DNA from 3 places in the Variovorax sp. YR750 genome. Region 2 is predicted to be linked to each of the others. Evidence: riboswitches for the same ligand, from Rfam matches in the RefSeq annotation. Region 2 holds a riboswitch; each other region holds the start of a gene.
What was found. A riboswitch is a leader RNA that binds a small molecule or an ion and turns the genes downstream of it on or off. The one in region 2 is predicted to bind glycine.
Positions count from the first base shown of each region.

Region 1: it holds a riboswitch for glycine, as region 2 does, so the genes downstream of both, BMY35_RS25080 (ABC transporter substrate-binding protein) here and BMY35_RS31990 (D-amino acid dehydrogenase) in region 2, are expected to answer to the same signal.
Region 3: it holds a riboswitch for glycine, as region 2 does, so the genes downstream of both, gcvT (glycine cleavage system aminomethyltransferase GcvT) here and BMY35_RS31990 (D-amino acid dehydrogenase) in region 2, are expected to answer to the same signal.

Region 1 covers NZ_FOBJ01000013.1:117,239-123,233, reverse strand. The annotation lists gene BMY35_RS25100 (LysR family transcriptional regulator) at 79-981, opposite strand; gene BMY35_RS25095 (oxidoreductase) at 1,099-1,968, shown strand; gene BMY35_RS25090 (ABC transporter ATP-binding protein) at 1,978-2,616, opposite strand; gene BMY35_RS25085 (hypothetical protein) at 2,672-3,463, shown strand; glycine riboswitch at 3,630-3,753, shown strand; gene BMY35_RS25080 (ABC transporter substrate-binding protein) at 3,899-5,482, shown strand; gene BMY35_RS25075 (ABC transporter permease) at 5,485-5,995, shown strand, end outside.
Region 2 covers NZ_FOBJ01000019.1:129,684-135,678, reverse strand. The annotation lists gene BMY35_RS32010 (glycosyltransferase family 2 protein) at 1-404, opposite strand, end outside; gene rfbA (glucose-1-phosphate thymidylyltransferase RfbA) at 419-1,315, opposite strand; gene rfbD (dTDP-4-dehydrorhamnose reductase) at 1,335-2,225, opposite strand; gene rfbB (dTDP-glucose 4,6-dehydratase) at 2,222-3,298, opposite strand; glycine riboswitch at 3,417-3,516, shown strand; glycine riboswitch at 3,520-3,625, shown strand; gene BMY35_RS31990 (D-amino acid dehydrogenase) at 3,718-5,025, shown strand; gene BMY35_RS31985 (RtcB family protein) at 5,045-5,995, opposite strand, start outside.
Region 3 covers NZ_FOBJ01000007.1:245,231-251,225, reverse strand. The annotation lists gene gcvP (aminomethyl-transferring glycine dehydrogenase) at 1-960, opposite strand, end outside; gene gcvH (glycine cleavage system protein GcvH) at 1,015-1,386, opposite strand; gene gcvT (glycine cleavage system aminomethyltransferase GcvT) at 1,459-2,667, opposite strand; glycine riboswitch at 2,682-2,788, opposite strand; glycine riboswitch at 2,801-2,891, opposite strand; gene BMY35_RS16615 (YkvA family protein) at 2,920-3,306, opposite strand; gene BMY35_RS16610 (hypothetical protein) at 3,380-3,934, opposite strand; gene BMY35_RS16605 (L,D-transpeptidase Cds6 family protein) at 4,034-4,537, opposite strand; gene BMY35_RS16600 (MFS transporter) at 4,619-5,809, opposite strand; gene BMY35_RS16595 (AraC family transcriptional regulator) at 5,908-5,995, shown strand, end outside.

The DNA of each region.
Region 1 (5,995 bases), on a different contig from region 2:
GGGACCGGGTTTCGCCATGCGGGTTGCGAAGCCCCCGGCGCGAAGCGCGTCTTAACGGGGTTCCGGCTGGCCGGATGCCTATTTTTCGAGCATTTCCCGGGCCAGGTCGACGAAGGCGCGCAGCTTGGGCGCCTGGGCGGCGCGGCGCGGAAAGTACAGGAACAGCCCCGGCTCCTCGAAGGCCGAGCGCGGCAGCAGCCGGCGAAGGCGGCCCTCGCGCAGCTCGGCGCGCACCAGCGGCTCGAAGATGTAGGCGATGCCCACGTCGGCCAGCGCCAGCTCCCGGGCGTAGAGCGCATCGGTGACGCGCACGGTGCCCGGCACCTCGACCGAGACGTGGGCGCCGCCCTCGTCGCGCAGGTCCCAGGCGTACACGCCGCCCGAGGTGACGAAGCGGAAGCCGATGCAGTTGTGCTGCTGCAGCGCCTCGATGTCGCGCGGCTCGCCGGCCAGCTCCAGGTAGCGCGGCGTGGCCACCATGATGGCCTGGAAGGGCGGGGTGAGCCGCACCGCGACCATGTCCTGGGCCACGGTGTGGCCCAGCCGCACGCCGGCGTCATGGCCGCTGGCCACGATGTCGGCCAGGCCGTCGTCGCAGGTGATCTCTATTACCAATTCGGGGTGGCGGCGCGACATCTCGGCCACCAGCGGCGTCATGACCAGCGGCAGCGCCACGTGCGGCGCGTTGATGCGCAGCACGCCGCCCACGCGTCCCGACGATTCGCCGAAACGGTCGACCGCGTCGGCGATCTCGCCCATGGCGGGCGCCAGCATGGCGATGAAGCCGGCGCCGGCCTCGGTGAGCCGCACGCTGCGGGTGGTGCGCGCGAAAAGCGGCTGGCCCAGGTGGTCCTCGACGGCGCGCACTGCATGGCTCACGGCCGAGGCGCTCATGCCCAGTTCGGCCGCGGCGGCGGCGAAACCGCCGCGCCGGTGCACCGCAAGCACGATGGCCAGGTGCGGGAGCAGGGTGCGGTCCATTCATGCATCGTATCGCAAGGTGCATTCGATTTGAACCGTCTAGTCGATGAATGCGGTTGATGGAACAGTCACGCCATGGCTTCACGGCAACCCATCAACCCTCAAGGAGCAAGCCTCATGACCACCACCGCCAACAACGCTTCGCAAGCCCGGGCCCGCAAGACCTGGTTCATCACCGGCGCCGCCTCCGGCTTCGGCCACGCCTTCGCCGAACATGCGCTGGCGCAGGGCCACAACGTCGTCGCCACCGCCCGCGACGCCGCCCGGCTCGCCGACCTCGTGGCGCTGGCGCCCGACCGCGTGCTGGCCACGCCGCTCGACGTGGACGTGGCCGGCGCGGCCGAAGCCGCCGTGCAGGCCGCGGTCGAGCGCTTCGGCCGCATCGACGTGCTGGTCAACAACGCGGGCTACGGCGTGGTCGGCGCGCTCGAGGAGACGCCCGACGCCGAACTGCGCGCGCTGATGAACACCAATTTCTTCGGCGCCATGGCCGTTACCCGCGCCGCGCTGCCGGTGCTGCGCGCGCAGAAGTCGGGCGCCATCGTCAACATCTCCAGCCTGGGCGGGCAGCTGTCGTTCTCGGGCTTCAGCGCCTACTCGGCCTCCAAGTTCGCGCTGGAGGGCGCTTCGGAAGCGCTGGCGCAGGAAGTGGCGTCCTTCGGCATCAAGGTGCTGATCGTCGAGCCGGGCCAGTTCCGCACCCAGCTCGCGGGCAGCGGCATGCGCCACATGCCCGTGATCGAGGCCTACCAGCCGGTGGTGGGCGCCACCCGCGAGTTCGCGCACAGCATGCACAACACGCAGGCCGGCGATCCGCGCAAGGCCGCGGTGGCCATCGAGAAGGCACTGGACGCCGAGCACACGCCGCTTCGCCTGCAGCTCGGCGACGATTCGGTCGACGCGGTGCGCGCCCATGCGCAGGCGATGCTCAAGGACATGGAAGCCTGGGAGTCCGTGAGCCGCAGCACGAACTTCGACGCGACCTGAAGACGGGCTTCAGGCGAGGGGCAGTTCGATGGTGGCCGCGAGCGGCACGGTGTCGATGCGCGCCGCACTGGCCACGATGACTGCCCGGCCCTGCTGCCCATCGAAGCCGGAAAGCGTGCTCCAAAGGCAGCGCGTCGACGGCATGTCGAGCCCGGCCGTGGGCTCGTCGAGCAGCACGAGCGGCCGGCCCGACGCGAGCCCGGCCGCCATCCACACCTTGCGCTTCGAGCCGGTCGAGAGCATGAACATCTTCTTGTCGAGGTGCGGAGCCAGCGAGAAGCCCTCGGCAATGGCCTGCCACTTCGCTTCGTCGAAACCCGCGTCGCCCTCGGCGAGCGAAGCGGTGCATTCGCGGGCCGTGAGCTGGTCGAAGCGGTCGGTCACGGGGTCGACGAAGAACACCTGGCGGCGGTATGCCTCGGGCGCGGTGTCGAGGGTCGCTCCCGCCACCGTCAACCGGCCGGAAGAAGCGGGCAGCATGCCGGCGATCACCCGGAGCAGCGCCGACTTGCCGGTGCCGGTATCTCCGTAGAGCAGCGTGACGCCCGGGCCGATGGATGCATTCCAGCCGGACACCAGCGGCGGTTGGTCGGGGTAGGCGAAGCTCAGCGCGTCGATCCGGAGAAGGGCGGGAGAAGAAGGATTCATGGTCGCGTGCGACTTTATCAACCAGGCGCCCCGCCGGTGGCTACCATCCGGCTCCATGAGAAAACTGCCGTGCCTGCTCGCCCTGCTGTCGTTCGCCGCCCCGGTGCTTGCCGCTCCCGATCTTTCCGCGCCGTCGGCGCAGGTGTTCGATGCGGTGAAGAAGCCCGATTCGCTCGACGCGCAATGGCGCACGCGCCTGTGCGCGTTGTTGCCGCAGCCCTGCAACGCGCAGCAGCTGGGCCTTTACCGTCCGCGCAACGCCGCGCCCGGCAACTACGTGGTGCTCTCCACCGAGCCGCTGGCCATGGCGCGCGTCAGGCGGGATGCCGGCGACGCGAAGGGCTGGCAGCTCGATCGTCTCCATGATTTCTCCGACTATGCGCAGGCCCTGAAGAAGGACAACGACGCCAGCCGGTCCGAGGCGCGCCTCTCGCTCGCGCCGGCGCTCTATCCGCTGGCCGAAGGCAAGTGGGCGGTTGCGGTGCTGCAGACCGTGTCGGAGGGCTACTCCGGCGGCGGCGCCTCGTTCGACACCGCCGATTTCGTGCCGCTCGAAGGCGGCAAGGCGGTACAGGAGGACATCCCGTTCTCGTGCTCCAAGATGATCCGCGCCTGCTTCAGCGAGAAGGAATACAAGACCTCGAAGCACTGCCACGACGAGAGCTTCGGCAGCCTGCGCATCGCCTACGGCGAGACATTCAAGCCCGGCGCGCCCTACGACTGGCAATACACCTGGGTGCAGACCGAGTGGCCGCAGAACGAGCCGCGCAGCGCCGCGACCACCACGCGCGTGCTGTTCACCGCGAAGACCACCGAGCGCGCGGGTTTCTGCGGCGGGCCGCAGTAACACGACGCAGTAAGAAGAAAGAAGAGAAGAAGAGCACCGTGCGCGGGCGCCGCATGGCACGCAAACTGCTTGGACAGATGCATCCAGGAGAAATGCCGGCTCGATGCTTCGAGTTAGTGCATTACCGAAGGCGATAGCCCAGAACGCTCAGGTACCAAGACTGGATTTTTCAAACGCTGGAGAGCGCCGCCCGGAATCCTCGCGGATCCGAGGGCGGCCGCCGAAGGGGCAAGCCTCGTGCGATTCGCGCGCGGGGTGAATCTCTCAGGCTAAAGGACAGCAGGGCCACTCCGTGCTTCGTGCACGGCGTGGCCTTGTTCGCTTCTGGAGCCGCTTCATTTCATGACCTGTTTCCAAGGACGCCGTGCAGCCCCGTGTGCTCTGGCGTCGCGCGTGTCCGCGTCCCTCCCTTTCTTTCAACCGGAGAACTGACCCATGCTGAAGAGACGACAACTGAAAGCCCTGTTCGCGGGCGTCCTGCTGGCCGCCGCCGCGGCTGCTGCCTTCGCGCAGGACGTCGGCAAGGTGCTGCGCCTCGTGCCGCAGTCCGACCTGAAGATCCTCGACCCGATCTGGACCACAGCCTTCATCACGCGCAACCACGGCTACATGGTCTACGACACGCTCTTTGGCGTGGACGAGCAGGGCAAGGTGCATCCGCAGATGGTCGACAAGTACACGACCAGCGCCGACGGCAAGACCTGGACCTTCACGCTGCGCAAGAGCCTGGCCTTCCATGACGGCAAGCCCGTCACCTCGGAAGACGTCATCGCGTCGCTCAAGCGCTGGGGCCAGCGCGATGGCCTCGGCCAGAAGATGTTCGCCGCACTCGACAAGGCCGAGGCGGTCGACGCCGGCAGCTTCAGGCTGGTGTTCAAGGACCCCTTCGGCATGGTGCTCGAGGCGCTGAGCAAGCCTTCGTCGAATCCGCCCTTCATCATGCCCGCGCGCGTGGCCGCCACGCCCGCCGACAAGCAGATTGACGACGCCACCGGCTCCGGCCCCTACATCTTCAAGAAGGACGAGTACCGCCCCGGCGAGAAGGTCGTCTACCTGAAGAACACCAAATACGTGCCGCGCACCGAGGCGCCCTCGGGCACGGCCGGCGGAAAGAACGTGTACGTCGACCGCATGGAATGGATCATCCTGAAGGACGCGCAGACGCAGGCGAATGCGCTCGCCAACGGCGAGGTCGACATGATCGAGTGGGTGCCTTCCGAGCAGTACACCGCGCTGAAGAACAACCCCGCCATCACGCTCGACAGCCCGGTGCCCAAGGGCTCGTTCGCGCTGCACCTGAACCACTTCATCCCGCCCTTCGACAACCCGAAGATCGCGCAGGCCGCCATCATGGCCATCAACCAGGACGCCCTGATGCGCGCCCAGCTGGTGCACAAGGAGCTCTACAGCGGCTGCGTGTCGATCTACCCCTGCGGCTCCGCCCTTGCGTCGGACAAGGCCGGCTACTTCACCGGCAAGCCGCAGTTCGAGAAGGCCAAGGCGCTGCTGAAGGAAGCCGGCTATGACGGCAAGCCCGTGGTGCTGATGTTTCCGGCCGACTTCGCGGTGCTCAACAAGTTTCCGCCGGTGATGGCGCAACTGCTCAAGCAGGCCGGCTTCAACGTGGACATGCAGTCGATGGACTGGCCCACGCTGGTCACTCGCCGTGCCAAGAAGGATCCGGTCGCCAACGGCGGCTGGAACCTCTTCATCACCGGCTGGGGCATCGCCGACAACATGAACCCGATGTTCTTCGCACCGCTCACGGGCAACGGCGAGAAGGGCTGGTTCGGCTGGGCCACCGACGACAAGCTGGAGCAGCTCAAGTCGCAGTTCCTGGCGACGGCCGACGAGCCGAAGCGCAAGGAGCTGGCCACGGCCATCCAGCAGCGCGTGTACGACACCGGCATCTATGCCCCCATCGGCGAGTACAAGCCTCTCACGGCCTACAGCAAGGGCGTGGTGAGCGGCGTGGTGCGCTCGCCGGTGGGCGTGTTCTGGAACCTGAAGAAGAACTGAGCATGCTGCTCTTTCTTGCACGCCGCATTCTCTCGACCGTGCCGGTGCTCGTCATCGTCGCGCTGATCGTGTTCCTGATGCTGCGGCTCGCGCCCGGCGACCCGGCCGCCGCGATCGTGGGCGACGCCGGCACCGCCGAGAACATCGCCAGGGTGCGCGAGCAGCTGGGGCTCAATCAGTCGCTGCCGGTGCAGTTCTTCCACTGGAGCGTGCAACTGCTGCAGGGCAACCTGGGCGAGTCGTACTTCATGAAGAAGACGGTGATGGAGCTGATCGGCCAGCGCATCGAGGCCACGGTGTCGCTGGCGGCCGTGACGCTGGTGGTCACCATCCTCATCGCGGTGCCGTTGGGCGTGATCGCCGCATGGCGGCACGGCGGCTGGCTCGACCGCATGCTGATGGGCTTCTCGGTCATGGGCTTCTCGATTCCCGCGTTCGTGATCGGCTACGTGCTCATCTGGATCTTCGCGCTGCACCTGCAGTGGCTGCCGGTGCAGGGCTATGCCCGATTGA
Region 2 (5,995 bases):
CCTTCGATCCCGATCGTCGGCCACGTGTAGATGCCACGTTGCCAGCGCATTGCCTTGGCGCCGGTGCTCGAGGCAAGGCGATCCAGTTCGCGCAGCGCATAAGGCATGAGCCCATCGTCGTCGCCGAGCACCGTGACGTACTCGCCACGAGCTTCGCTCAAGCCGCGCTCCCAGTTTGCGCTCATCGCCAGAGGCCGTTCAGCAGGCAGATATCGCACGCGCGAAGATGCAACTGCTGCAACGATTTCGGCGACCTGGGCTGCCGCCGCCGGATCGCTGTTGTCGCAGATCAGGATTTCATAGTCGTCGAAATCCTGATCGAGGCACGTCGCCAGGGAATGGCGCAGGGTCTCGGGGCGGTTGCGCGTCGGCAGGACGATGCTGAACCGAGGTGTATTGCGCATTGGCTCCCTCGATATCAAGAGCGAACCTCTTCGCGCAGCAAGTGTTTCAGGTACTTGCCATAGCCACTCTTTGCCAACGGCGCCGCCAACTTTTCAAGCTGCTCGCCCGTGATGAAACCGTTGCGCCACGCAATCTCTTCCGGACACGCAATCTTCAACCCCTGCCGATGCTCCAGCGTCGCGATGAACTGCCCCGCTTCCAGAAGGCTGTCATGCGTGCCCGTATCGAGCCACGCATAGCCCCGCTGCATGATCTGCACGTTCAACTGATCGCGGTCCAGATACGCCTGGTTGACAGCAGTGATCTCCAACTCGCCCCGCGCACTGGGCTTCACCGCCTTGGCGATATCGACCACCTGGTTGTCGTAGAAGTACAGGCCGGTCACCGCATAGCTGCTCTTCGGCTTCAGCGGCTTCTCTTCGATGCTGCTCGCCTTGCCCTTCTCGTCGAACGCGACGACGCCATAGCGCTCCGGATCCTGCACGTGATACGCGAACACGGTGGCGCCGGATGCCTTTGCATCCGCATCGGCCAGCAGATGCACGAAATCGTGGCCGTAAAAGATGTTGTCGCCCAGCACCAGCGCACTCGGCGAGTTGCCGACGAACTTGTCACCGATGATGAAGGCCTGCGCGAGCCCGTCCGGGCTGGGCTGCACCTCGTACTGCAGATTGATGCCCCATTGGCTACCGTCGCCCAGCAGCTGCTGGAAGCGCGGCGTGTCCTGCGGCGTGCTGATGATCAGGATGTCGCGCATGCCGCCCAGCATGAGCGTGCTGAGCGGGTAGTAGATCATCGGCTTGTCGTACACCGGCAGCAGTTGCTTGCTGATCGCCAGGGTCGCGGGGTGCAGGCGTGTGCCCGAGCCGCCGGCCAGGATGATGCCCTTGCGTTGCGTCGTCTTGGTCATGTTCTTCTTCTCGTGAAGTTCAAAGGATCTCGCGCAGCATGCGCGAGACGCCTTCCTGCCAGGGCGGCAGGCGCAGGCCGAAAGTGGTCTGCAGCTTGGTGGTGTCGAGGCGCGAATTGTGCGGGCGCTTCGCCGGCGTCGGGAAAGCGCTGGTCGGCACGGCCTCGACGGCATTCGGCCCGGCCTTGAGTTCGACGCCAGCCTGCTGCGCCAGTTCGAGTACGAAGCGTGCGTAACCGTGCCACGTCGTTTCGCCGCCAGCAATCGCGTGATACAGGCCCGCCTTCGATGAATCCTGCAACGTGGCCCGGATCGCATGCGCCGTCACGTCTGCCAGTAGTTCCGCACCGGTAGGTGCCCCGAACTGGTCGTCGATGACGGTCAGCTTGTCGCGCTCCTTCGCCAGCCGCAGCATCGTCTTGGCGAAGTTGCCGCCGCGCGCTGCATACACCCAGCTGGTGCGAAAGATCAGGTGCTTCGCGCAGTTCCGCGCAACCAACTGCTCGCCCTCAAGCTTGGTCTGGCCGTACACGCTGAGCGGACCGGTCGCGTCGTCTTCCTTCCAGGGCTTCGTGCCACTGCCGTCGAAAACGTAGTCGGTCGAGTAATGAACCATCAGCGCACCGATCTTCTGCGCCGCTTCGGCCACCACTCCGGGCGAGGTGGCGTTGAGCTTGCGCGCGAACTCGGGCTCGCTCTCGGCCTTGTCGACGGCGGTGTGCGCCGCCGCATTGACGATCACGTCGGGTCGGACCTTCAGCACCGTGTCGGCCAGCTCCTCCGGCCGGCTGAAGTCGGCGTGGAAATCGGTGCTGTCGAAATCGAGCGCGACCAACTCACCGAGCGGCGCCAGGCTGCGCTGCAGCTCCCAACCGACCTGTCCGCCCTTGCCCAGCAGCAGCAGCTTCATGCCGCAGCCTTCGCGTTGCTGTCGTACTGCTTCTCGACCCACTCGCGGTAGGCGCCGCTCTGCACGTTGCGCACCCACTCGCTGTTCGCGAGGTACCACTCGACGGTCTTGCGGATGCCGGTGTCGAAGGTCTCGGCGGGCTTCCAGCCGAGCTCGGCCTCGAGCTTGCGCGCATCGATGGCATAGCGGCGGTCGTGGCCGGGACGGTCGGTGACGTAGGTGATCTGTTCCTTGTACGGCTTGCCGTCTGCGCGCGGGCGCAGTTCGTCGAGCAGGGAGCAGACGGTGTTGACGATCTCGATGTTGGGCTTCTCGTTCCAGCCGCCCACGTTGTAGGTCTCGCCCAGCTTGCCGGCTTCGAGCACGCGGCGGATGGCGCTGCAGTGGTCCTTCACGTAGAGCCAGTCGCGCACCTGCATGCCGTCGCCGTACACGGGCAGGTTCTTGCCGGCCAGCGCGTTGACGATCATCAGGGGGATCAGCTTCTCGGGGAAGTGGAACGGACCGTAGTTGTTCGAGCAGTTGGTGGTCAGCACCGGCAGGCCGTAGGTGTGGTGCCAAGCGCGCACGAGGTGGTCGCTGGCTGCCTTGCTGGCCGAATAGGGGCTGTTCGGCTCGTACTTGTTCTCTTCGGTGAAGGCCGGGTCGGTCTTGGAGAGCGAGCCGTAGACCTCGTCGGTCGACACGTGCAGGAAGCGGAAGACCGATTTCTGTTCGGCCGGCAGCGCGCTCCAGAAGCCGCGCACCGACTCGAGCAGGCGGAAGGTGCCGAGCACGTTGGTCTGCACGAAGTCCTCGGGGCCGTGGATCGAGCGGTCGACATGCGACTCGGCGGCGAAATTCACCACGGCGCGCGGCTTGTGCTCGGCCAGCAGGCGGTCGACGAGGGCGCTGTCGCCGATGTCGCCCTGAACGAAGATGTGCTTCGGGTTGCCCTTGAGCGAGGCGAGCGTCTCGAGGTTGCCCGCGTAAGTCAGTTTGTCGAGGTTCACGACCGGCTCGTCGCTGTTCGCGATCCAGTCGAGTACGAAATTGGCGCCGATGAAGCCGGCACCGCCGGTAACCAGGATCATGAAGTCCCCTATGGTTTTGGAACGATCGCCCTGCGGCAAATCAACAACAGGCGATTATCCATCGGGCTGACACGTGGAAATCGGCGGGTTGGCAGCCGCTCACGCCCCGCCTACAATCGTCCCCACTGCAGGAGAGCGGGCCACCCTAGTGGCCCTACCGAAGGCGCAAACTCCCATAAACGCTCAGGTCGGCCCCCACAAGGGCCTGTACTGCACCAACTGAAACGCCGTCTGGAGAGCCGCCACGCCATGTGGCGCACCGAAGGAGCAAACCCTCTGCGGGCGCAGCGGGTGAATCTCTCAGGTACCGAGGACAGGGGGAGCGGCAACTTGGACTGCGGTCGTCCGGTTGCTTTGCTATTCATTCGATAGCAATCACGCCCGCCGTTCAAGCGCTGCAACCTCAAAAGGTACTTGAAATGCGCGTGATCGTTCTCGGCGCCGGCCTGCTCGGCGTGACCTCGGCTTACTACCTCCAGCAACTCGGCCACGAAGTGACCGTGATCGACCGGCAGGCCACTCCGGCCGCCGAAACCAGCTTCGCCAACGGCGGGCAGATCTCCGTCAGCCACGCCGAACCCTGGGCCAACCCGAGCGCCCCCCTGAAGGTGCTGCAATGGCTGGGCAAGGAAGACGCCCCGCTGCTCTTCCGCATGCGCGCCGACATGCGCCAATGGCTCTGGGGCCTGCAGTTCCTGCGCGAATGCACGCCGGCGCGTACCCGTCACAACATCGAGCAGATCGTGCGTCTCGGCACATACAGCCGCTCGATGTTGCAACAGTTGCGCCGCGACACCGGCCTCAACTACGACCAGCGCACGCAAGGCATCCTGCACTTCTACACGACGCAGAAGGAGTTCGACGGTGCTCTCGAGCCCGCCGAACAGATGCGCGCCCTGGGCTGCGAGCGCCTGGTCATCTCGGCCGACGAGGCCGTGAAGCTCGAGCCCGCCCTCGCCCACATCCGTCCGAAGCTGGCCGGCGCCACCTACACGGCCGAGGACGAATCGGGCGACGCCAACCGCTTCGCCCGCGAGCTCGTGGGCCTGGCCGCCGCCGCGGGCGTGAAGTTCCTGATGAGCCACACCGTGACCGCGCTGCGCGAAGCCGGCGGCAGCATCGACCACGTCGAGGCCACCGACAGCGAAGGCCGCTTCCAGCGCATCCGCGGCGACGCCTTCGTGCTGGCGATGGGCTCGCTGAGCCCGCTGTACGCGGCGCCGCTGGGCATCCGGCTGCCGATCTACCCGGCCAAGGGCTACTCGGTGACGCTGCCCGTCAAGGACGCCTCGAAGGCGCACCAGGTCTCGCTGACCGATGACGAATTCAAGCTCGTGTTCTCGCGCTACACCTCGGCATCGGGCGACCGCCTGCGCATTGCCGGCACGGCCGAGCTCAACGGCTACGACCGCGACCTGAACCGCGTGCGCTGCGAAGCCATCGTGCGCCGCGTCGAAGAACTGTTCCCGGGCGCCGGCGACACCACGCAAGCCCAGTTCTGGACCGGCCTGCGTCCCGCCACGCCGAGCAACGTCCCGCTGATCGGCAAGACGAAGCTGCTGAACCTGTTCCTCAACACCGGCCACGGCACCCTGGGCTGGACGCACGCCTGCGGCTCGGGCAAGTCGATCGCGCGGATCGTGAGCGGGCTGGAGCCGGAGGTCGATTTCGCGTTCACGGGGATGCCTGCGCCCAAGCCGCGCATCCCGCAACCCGTACTGGGCTGACGAACCGGCAAGCCCTGAATCACGCCTTGAACGTGATCCAGGGCCTGAGCCGCACCGCGCAGTGGATCAGGCCTGCGCGCTCCTGCGCGTCGATCACCTCGCCGATGGGCTTGTAGGCCTGCGGCGCCTCCTCGATCCGGCGCTCCTCGCGCAAGGTCACGCACTGCCAGCTTGCCTGCTCGTCGACGGGCGCCGGCCGCATCGCGCGCACCTGCTGCCGACGCATCCGCCGGCCGGCGCCATGGCTGCACGACCAGAGCCAGTCTTCGTGCCCCAGTCCGGCCGCCAGATACGAGTAGTCGCCCATGGAGCCGGGAATCAGCGCCAGATCGCCCGCGTTCGCCGGCGTCGCTCCCTTGCGGTGGATATTCATGCCATGTTCCTGCAGCACGACGTTGTGCGGCACGTCCACGACGAGCCTCGACGACGTGGCACCCAGCAATTCCGCGAAATCCTTGCGTACCAGTTCGGCCAGGACGACCCGGTTTGCCCATGCGTAGCGCGCCGCCACGCCCATGGCCTCCAGGTATTCGTCGGCCAGCGGTCCCGCCAGGCCGTACAAGCCGCTTTTCGGATGACGCAGGCCCTTGGGCCATTCGTCGCGCGCACGGTCCATCCAGCGGCCGCCCACATGGAACCCGATGTCGCGCGAGCCGCTGTGGATCATCACGACCACGTCCCCTGCCTTCAGGCCGGCGCGATAGGCCTCGTGACGGTCCATCACATGGTCGACAACTTGCAGTTCCACGAAGTGATTGCCACTGCCCGGCGTGCCGAGGCAGGGGTCACGAAACACCTCGTGGCGGACGCCGGTGTACGCCTCGGGTGCATGCCGCGCGCTGCCGCCGAACGTCGCCAGGCCGATGCAGGCATCGAGTTCGGCCTGCATCCGGTCGCGGTCGCACGCCGACCATAGCCCGCCGTCCTGCACTGTCTCGAGGAATGCCGACGGCCCCACATCGAACAGCGC
Region 3 (5,995 bases), on a different contig from region 2:
GGCGGGCTGGCCGTGCGTGTCGACGCTCACGCCCACCAGGCGGCCCGGCAGCGAGCGCTTGAACTCGTCGCGGCAGGCCAGGTAGGCGGCGTGCGGGCCGCCGTTGCAAAGCGGCATGCCGAAGCGCTGCGTGGTGCCGCAGACGATGTCGGCGCCCCATTCGCCGGGCGGCGCAAGCAGCGTCAGCGCCAGCAGGTCGGCCGCGACGATGAATGCCGCGTCGCACTGGTGCGCGTGGCCCGCGAGCGGACGCAGGTCGTGCACGTGGCCGGTGGTTGCGGGGTACTGCGCGAGCACGCCGAAGAAGGCGCCGCTCACCATCAGGTGCGGCAGCGTTTCCGACACGGTGCTGACCTTGACCTCGATGCCCAACGGGGCGGCGCGCGTCTTGATCACTTCGATGGTCTGCGGATGGCAGTCGCCGGAGACCAGGAACACGTTGCTCTTGCTCTTCACGCTGCGCTTGGCGAGCGTCATCGCCTCGGCCGCGGCCGTGGCTTCGTCGAGCATGGATGCGTTGGCGATGGCCATGCCCGTGAGGTCGCACACCATCGTCTGGAAGTTGAGCAGGGCTTCCATGCGGCCCTGCGAGATCTCGGCCTGGTAGGGCGTGTAGGCGGTGTACCAGGCGGGGTTCTCGAGGATGTTGCGCAGGATCACGCCCGGCGTGTGGTTGCCGTAGTAGCCCTGGCCGATGAAGTTGCGGAACACCTTGTTCTTCGACGCCATCGCCTTCAGCTCGGCCAGCGCGTCGGCTTCGGTCACCGGCGCGGGCAGGCGCATCGGCTTCGCGCGGCGGATGGCCGCCGGCACGATGCCGTCGATGAGCTCCGCGCGCGTCTCCGAGCCGATCGCCGGCAGCATGCGCGCCTCGTCCGCCGCGTCGATGCCGATGTGGCGGGCGAGGAATTCTTCGGCGTTCTCTAGTTCTTGCAAAGAAGGAAGGGCGGGCGTCGGCATGGCGGTGAAGGCTCGGAGGGAAAGAACAAAGGTGCTGCTGAAAAATTCAGCGGATCAGGACTCGGCGGCGAACTTGTCGTAGGAGGCCGCGTCCAGCAGGGCGTCGAGCTGCGCGGGGTCGCTCAGCTTGACCTTGAAGAACCAGCCGGCGGCCAGCGGGTCGCTGTTGGCGAGCGACGGATCGGCGCGCAGGGCTTCGTTCACCTCGGTGATCTCGCCCGACACGGGCATGAACACGTCGGCCGCGGCCTTGACCGATTCGACGACGCCGGCGACTTCACCCTGGGCGAAGGTCTTGCCGACTTCAGGCAGGTCGACGAAGACCACGTCGCCCAGCGCGTCCTGCGCATGCACGGTGATGCCGACGGTGGCTGCGTCGCCCTCGGCCGACACCCATTCGTGGTCCTTGGTGTACTTGATGCTCATGGTGGAAAAACTCCTCGTGGAAAAAATGGATCGGGGTGCAGAGCCTAGCCGGTCGATCTGACTGGGCGGCGCTCAGCCCCGGTAGTAACGGGTGGGCACGAAAGGCATGGTCGAGACCTCCATCGGCACCGGCTTGCCGCGCACGATGGCCTGCACGCGCGTGCCCGGCTCGGCGAAGGCTGTGGCCACGTAGCCCATGGCGATGCAGCGGTCGGCCGTGGGGCCGAGCAGGCCGCTGGTGACGAGGCCGATGTCCTGGCCCTCGAAAGACTGGAGCACCGTGCCGTCGCGCACCGGAATGCGCTCGAGGGCGACGAGGCCCACGCGCTTGCGCTTCAGGGTGTCGTGGTCGGTGTGGCCGGCGGCGCCCGCGGTAGCCGCGGCGAGCTGGGCGAGGATTTTCGCGGCGCCCGGGAAGCCGCCTTCGCGTGCCCCGCCCGTGCGGCGCACCTTCTGCATCGCCCAGTTGAGCGAGGCCTCGACCGGCGTGGTGGTGGTGTCGATGTCATTGCCGTAGAGGCACAGGCCGGCTTCGAGCCGCAGCGAGTTGCGCGCGCCCAGGCCGACGGGCTTGACCTCGGGCTGTGCCAGCAGCAGGCGGGCGAGGCGCTCGGCGTCGGATGCGGCCACCGAGATCTCGAAGCCGTCCTCGCCGGTGTAGCCGCTGCGGGTGACGAAGGCCGGAATGCCGCCGATCTGCACAGCGCCGCCCGTCATGAACACGAAGCGCTCGACACCGGGCGACAGCCGCGCCAGCGTGGCCGCGGCCTGCGGGCCCTGCAGCGCGAGCAGCGCGTGGTCGGGCAGGGGGCGCACCTCGCAGCGCGAGCCGATCTTCTGCTGGATGTGGGCGATGTCGGCCACCTTGCAGGCCCCGTTGACGATCACGAAGATCGAGCCGTTGCCCTCGTTGAAGAACATCAGGTCGTCGAGGATGCCGCCCTCGTCGTCCAGCAGCAGGCCGTAGCGCTGCTTGCCGGCGGGCAGGTCGATCACGTCGACGGGCATCAGGGTCTCGAAGGCGGCTGCCGCGTCGGGCCCGACCAGGCGCAGCTGGCCCATGTGGGAAATGTCGAAGAGGCCGGCCGCGTCGCGCGTGTGCTTGTGTTCGGCCATCAGGCCGGCGGGGTACTGGACCGGCATCGAATAGCCGGCGAAGGGCACCATGCGGGCGCCCAGTTCCAGGTGGAGGTCGTACAGCGGCGTCTTGAGAAGCTGGGCGTCGGGGGTAGCGGAGGAAGAAGCAGCCACGGGGCACTCCAAAGGGCAGTCGAAATCCATGACGCAAGCCATGGGCCACCCCTGCTGTCCGCTTTACCTGAGAGATTCGCCCCACGATCGGGGTTTGCTCCTTCGGTGGACCGCCGCCCGTGGGCAACGGCCTCTCTCCAGCAAGGAAACGCCGGCTTTCACCGGCGCCTCGTCAGTCCTTTTGCCTGAGCGTTCGGGAAGTCCCTGCGCCTTCGGCGGCCCCGGCACGCGGGGCTCTCTCCTGACCCCGGGAAGTGTAGTGGATCGCGCGGGCCCTTCGCGCTATCCCGACCAAAGACGCCACGCCCCGAAGCAGGCCGCGGCCCACACGGCCACGACGAAGGCCGCGCCCCAGCGGCTGACCGGCCTGGCGCCGCGCTCGCGCAGCCATTCGTCCGCCCTGGCGCGGCAATCCGCGAGCACCGCGGGGGGAATCAGCCGGATGGCGAGCCAGATCAGCCCCGGCAGCAGCAAAACGTCGTCGACGTAGCCCAGCACCGGAATGAAGTCGGGAACGAGGTCGATCGGGCTGAGCGCGTAGGCGACCACGAAGGCGCCCAGTGCCTTGGCATGCCATGGGGTGGACGGGTGCCTGCCGGCGAACCAGAGCGTGACGCCGTCGCGCTTCAGGCGCTTCGCCCAGCTGCGAAGGCGCCCGGACAGGGGGATTGCGGGAGGCGGCGAGTTCACCCGGCGATGGTGTCACAGCCCCGGCCGGGCATCTCGCGTATCCCTTTTGTCGTCAATGCACGACTTCGGCCGGCGGCAGCAGCCGGTCGATGCGCTCGCGCAGCGATTCGGCACGCTCCACGCCCGCGCTCTTCTCGATCTCGGTGAGCATCAGCGCGGCGATGGTCAGCATGGCGTTGCGGTCACGCGCCTCGCGCAGCGCGTCGCGCATCTGCAGCGCGAACTTGGGGTCGCGCCGCACGAACATGCGCTCGCAGATGTCGAAGAGGAACATGCGGGTGGTGGCCAGCGAACGCTTGCCGTCGAAGGTGTCGGCCGAGGTGGCCACCTGGATCGGCTGGGCGGCGGGGATGGGCGAGGGCGCGGGCTGCGCGGGAGGCTCCGCCGGGGCGGCCGCTGCCGCTGCCTTCGGGCTCTGCAGGTAGCCCTTGTCGATCAGCGCCTGGATCGCCTGCTCGGCCTCATCCCGGTTGGAGAAGAGCGGGCTGAAGTCGGTAAGGGAGCGCCGGCCGTCGGCCATCAGCAGCAGGGCGCGTTCGCGCTGGCTGAGCGTGCGCTGTCCGCCCTGAAGTTCGTCGCGCGCCTTGTCGGTCTTGGTGGGAAACATGGCAGCCACAGCTTTCGGGAATCGAGGGCTGCAGCATCGTTGCAAGTAGTGACATCTCCATGAACCGTTTGGCTTACAGGGGCAATTCCGCGGCGGTCTTCAGCCGGCGCTTTCCTTGCGTATGAGCCACCGGTTGCCCATGCGCTGCAGCTCCAGCGTCTTGCGGCCTTTCTCGCGGAACTTGTCGGCGCTGTAGGTCTGCTCGAAGGTGGCGGTGGCCGATTGACCCTGGACGCTGATGACGAGGCTCTCGATGCCCACGTTGATGACGGCCTTGTCCTCGATGCGCGCGCGGCGGTCGGCCTCCCACGCCTTGCGGTCCTGGCCGCGCGGCGGGGCGAAGTCGGGCGCATAGGCGGCAAGGTAGCGCGCCACGTCCCGCGCGGACCAGGCTGCGGCCCAGGCCCGCACGGCGGCTTCGACTTCGCGGATGCCGGCGGCGGGATCCACCGGCGCTGCCGCCACCGATGCAGGGGCGGCCTGCGTGGCGGGCGCCGCGGGCGGGGCGCCGAAGGCGGCCGGTGCCAGCAATGCGCCGCCCATCACGCTGCCCATCACGCTGCCTGTCACGCCGCTTGTCAGGCAGCTCAGGAATCGATTCATGGCGCAGTCCCCTCCTTGTCGGTTGTCGCCCGATTCTGGCAGCGAACATGCGTGGGGCCGACCGGCCCCCGGGACCCGTATTCAGGCGGCAGCCCCTTCGGTTTCCGCCGGCAAGGCCTGCAGCGTCCGGTTGCGCAGGCGCAGCGCCATCACCGCCGCGGCGCACAGCACGCACAGCACCGTCGTCAGCGTCACGCCGAGCCCGCGCGCGTCCGAGAGCATGCCGAAGAGCGGCGACACCAACCCGCCCACCGACAGCGCCAGCCCCAGCGCGATGCCGCTGGCCGTGGCCGGGTTGCGCGGCAGGTAGTCCTGCGCCAATGTCACCTGCGCGGCGAAGGGCAGGAACATGCAAAGGCCGAAGAGCCCGGTGCAGGCCAGTGCCCAGCCGGCGGTCGGCGCGAGCACGATGCCCGCGAGGGACGGCAGCGCGAGCAGGTAGCCCGCGCGGATCGTGCCCATGCGCCCGATGCGGTCGCCCAGCCAGCCCCCGAGCAGCGTGCCCACCGCGCCCGCGGCCGTGAATGCGGTGAGCGCCGCCGCGCCCTGGAAGGCCGAGCCGTGCAGGTCGCGCGTGATGCGCAGCGACAGCATCGACAGCACCGTGACGTACGGAATCGACCAGCCCACGATGGTCGCCACCAGCAGCGCGAAGGCGCGCCAGTCGTTGTGCGGCTTCATCAGATGGTCGCCGGCCTTCCGGGCTGCCGCGGCGCTGCTGTCCGAGGCCGCGCCGCGCCGCGCGTTCGCGGCGAACCACACCGCGCCCATCGCCAGCGCCGGCAGGCCCAGCAGGTAGCTGTGCGACAGGCTCCCGTTGCCCACCACCGTGGCCGCCAGCACCGGCGCGAACGAGGCGCCGATGGTGCCGCCCACCGAGAACACGCTCATCGCCTTCTGCGAGCCGCCGCCGGCCGCGCGCGCAGCCACCGTGGCCGGCGGGTGGTAGGCCGCGATGCCCAGCCCGCACAGCACCATGGCGATCCAGGTCAGCAGGTAGCTCTGACTGATGCCCGCCAGCACCACGCCCAGCGCGGCCACCAGGAAGCCCGTGGGCACCAGCCAGCTGCGCGGGTGGCGGTCGGCGTACAGGCCGAACAGCGGCTGCACCACGCTCGACAGGCCGGTGGCCGCCAGCATCAGGCCGCTGACGGCCGTGTAGCTGTAGCCGCGCTCCAGCACCATGAAGGGCAGCAGCGCGGGCACGAGGCCCTGGTAGAGATCGTTGACGGCATGGGTGCCGGTGAGCAGCCCGAGTCGGCGCTTGTTCATGACGAATGCTTCTTTCGTTTGCAGGGAGGGAGGAAAAAAGCATCGTAGAAAGCCGTGAGAAGATGTTCTTGCTACGAATCCTCAAGCGTCGTCGAGAAATGGACAAACCGGCCCAGGCAGCGATCAACCTGCGTCCCGAGCAAGGGGAGTCGACCCCGCGCGCCGTCGCGGCGCTGGCGACCGACC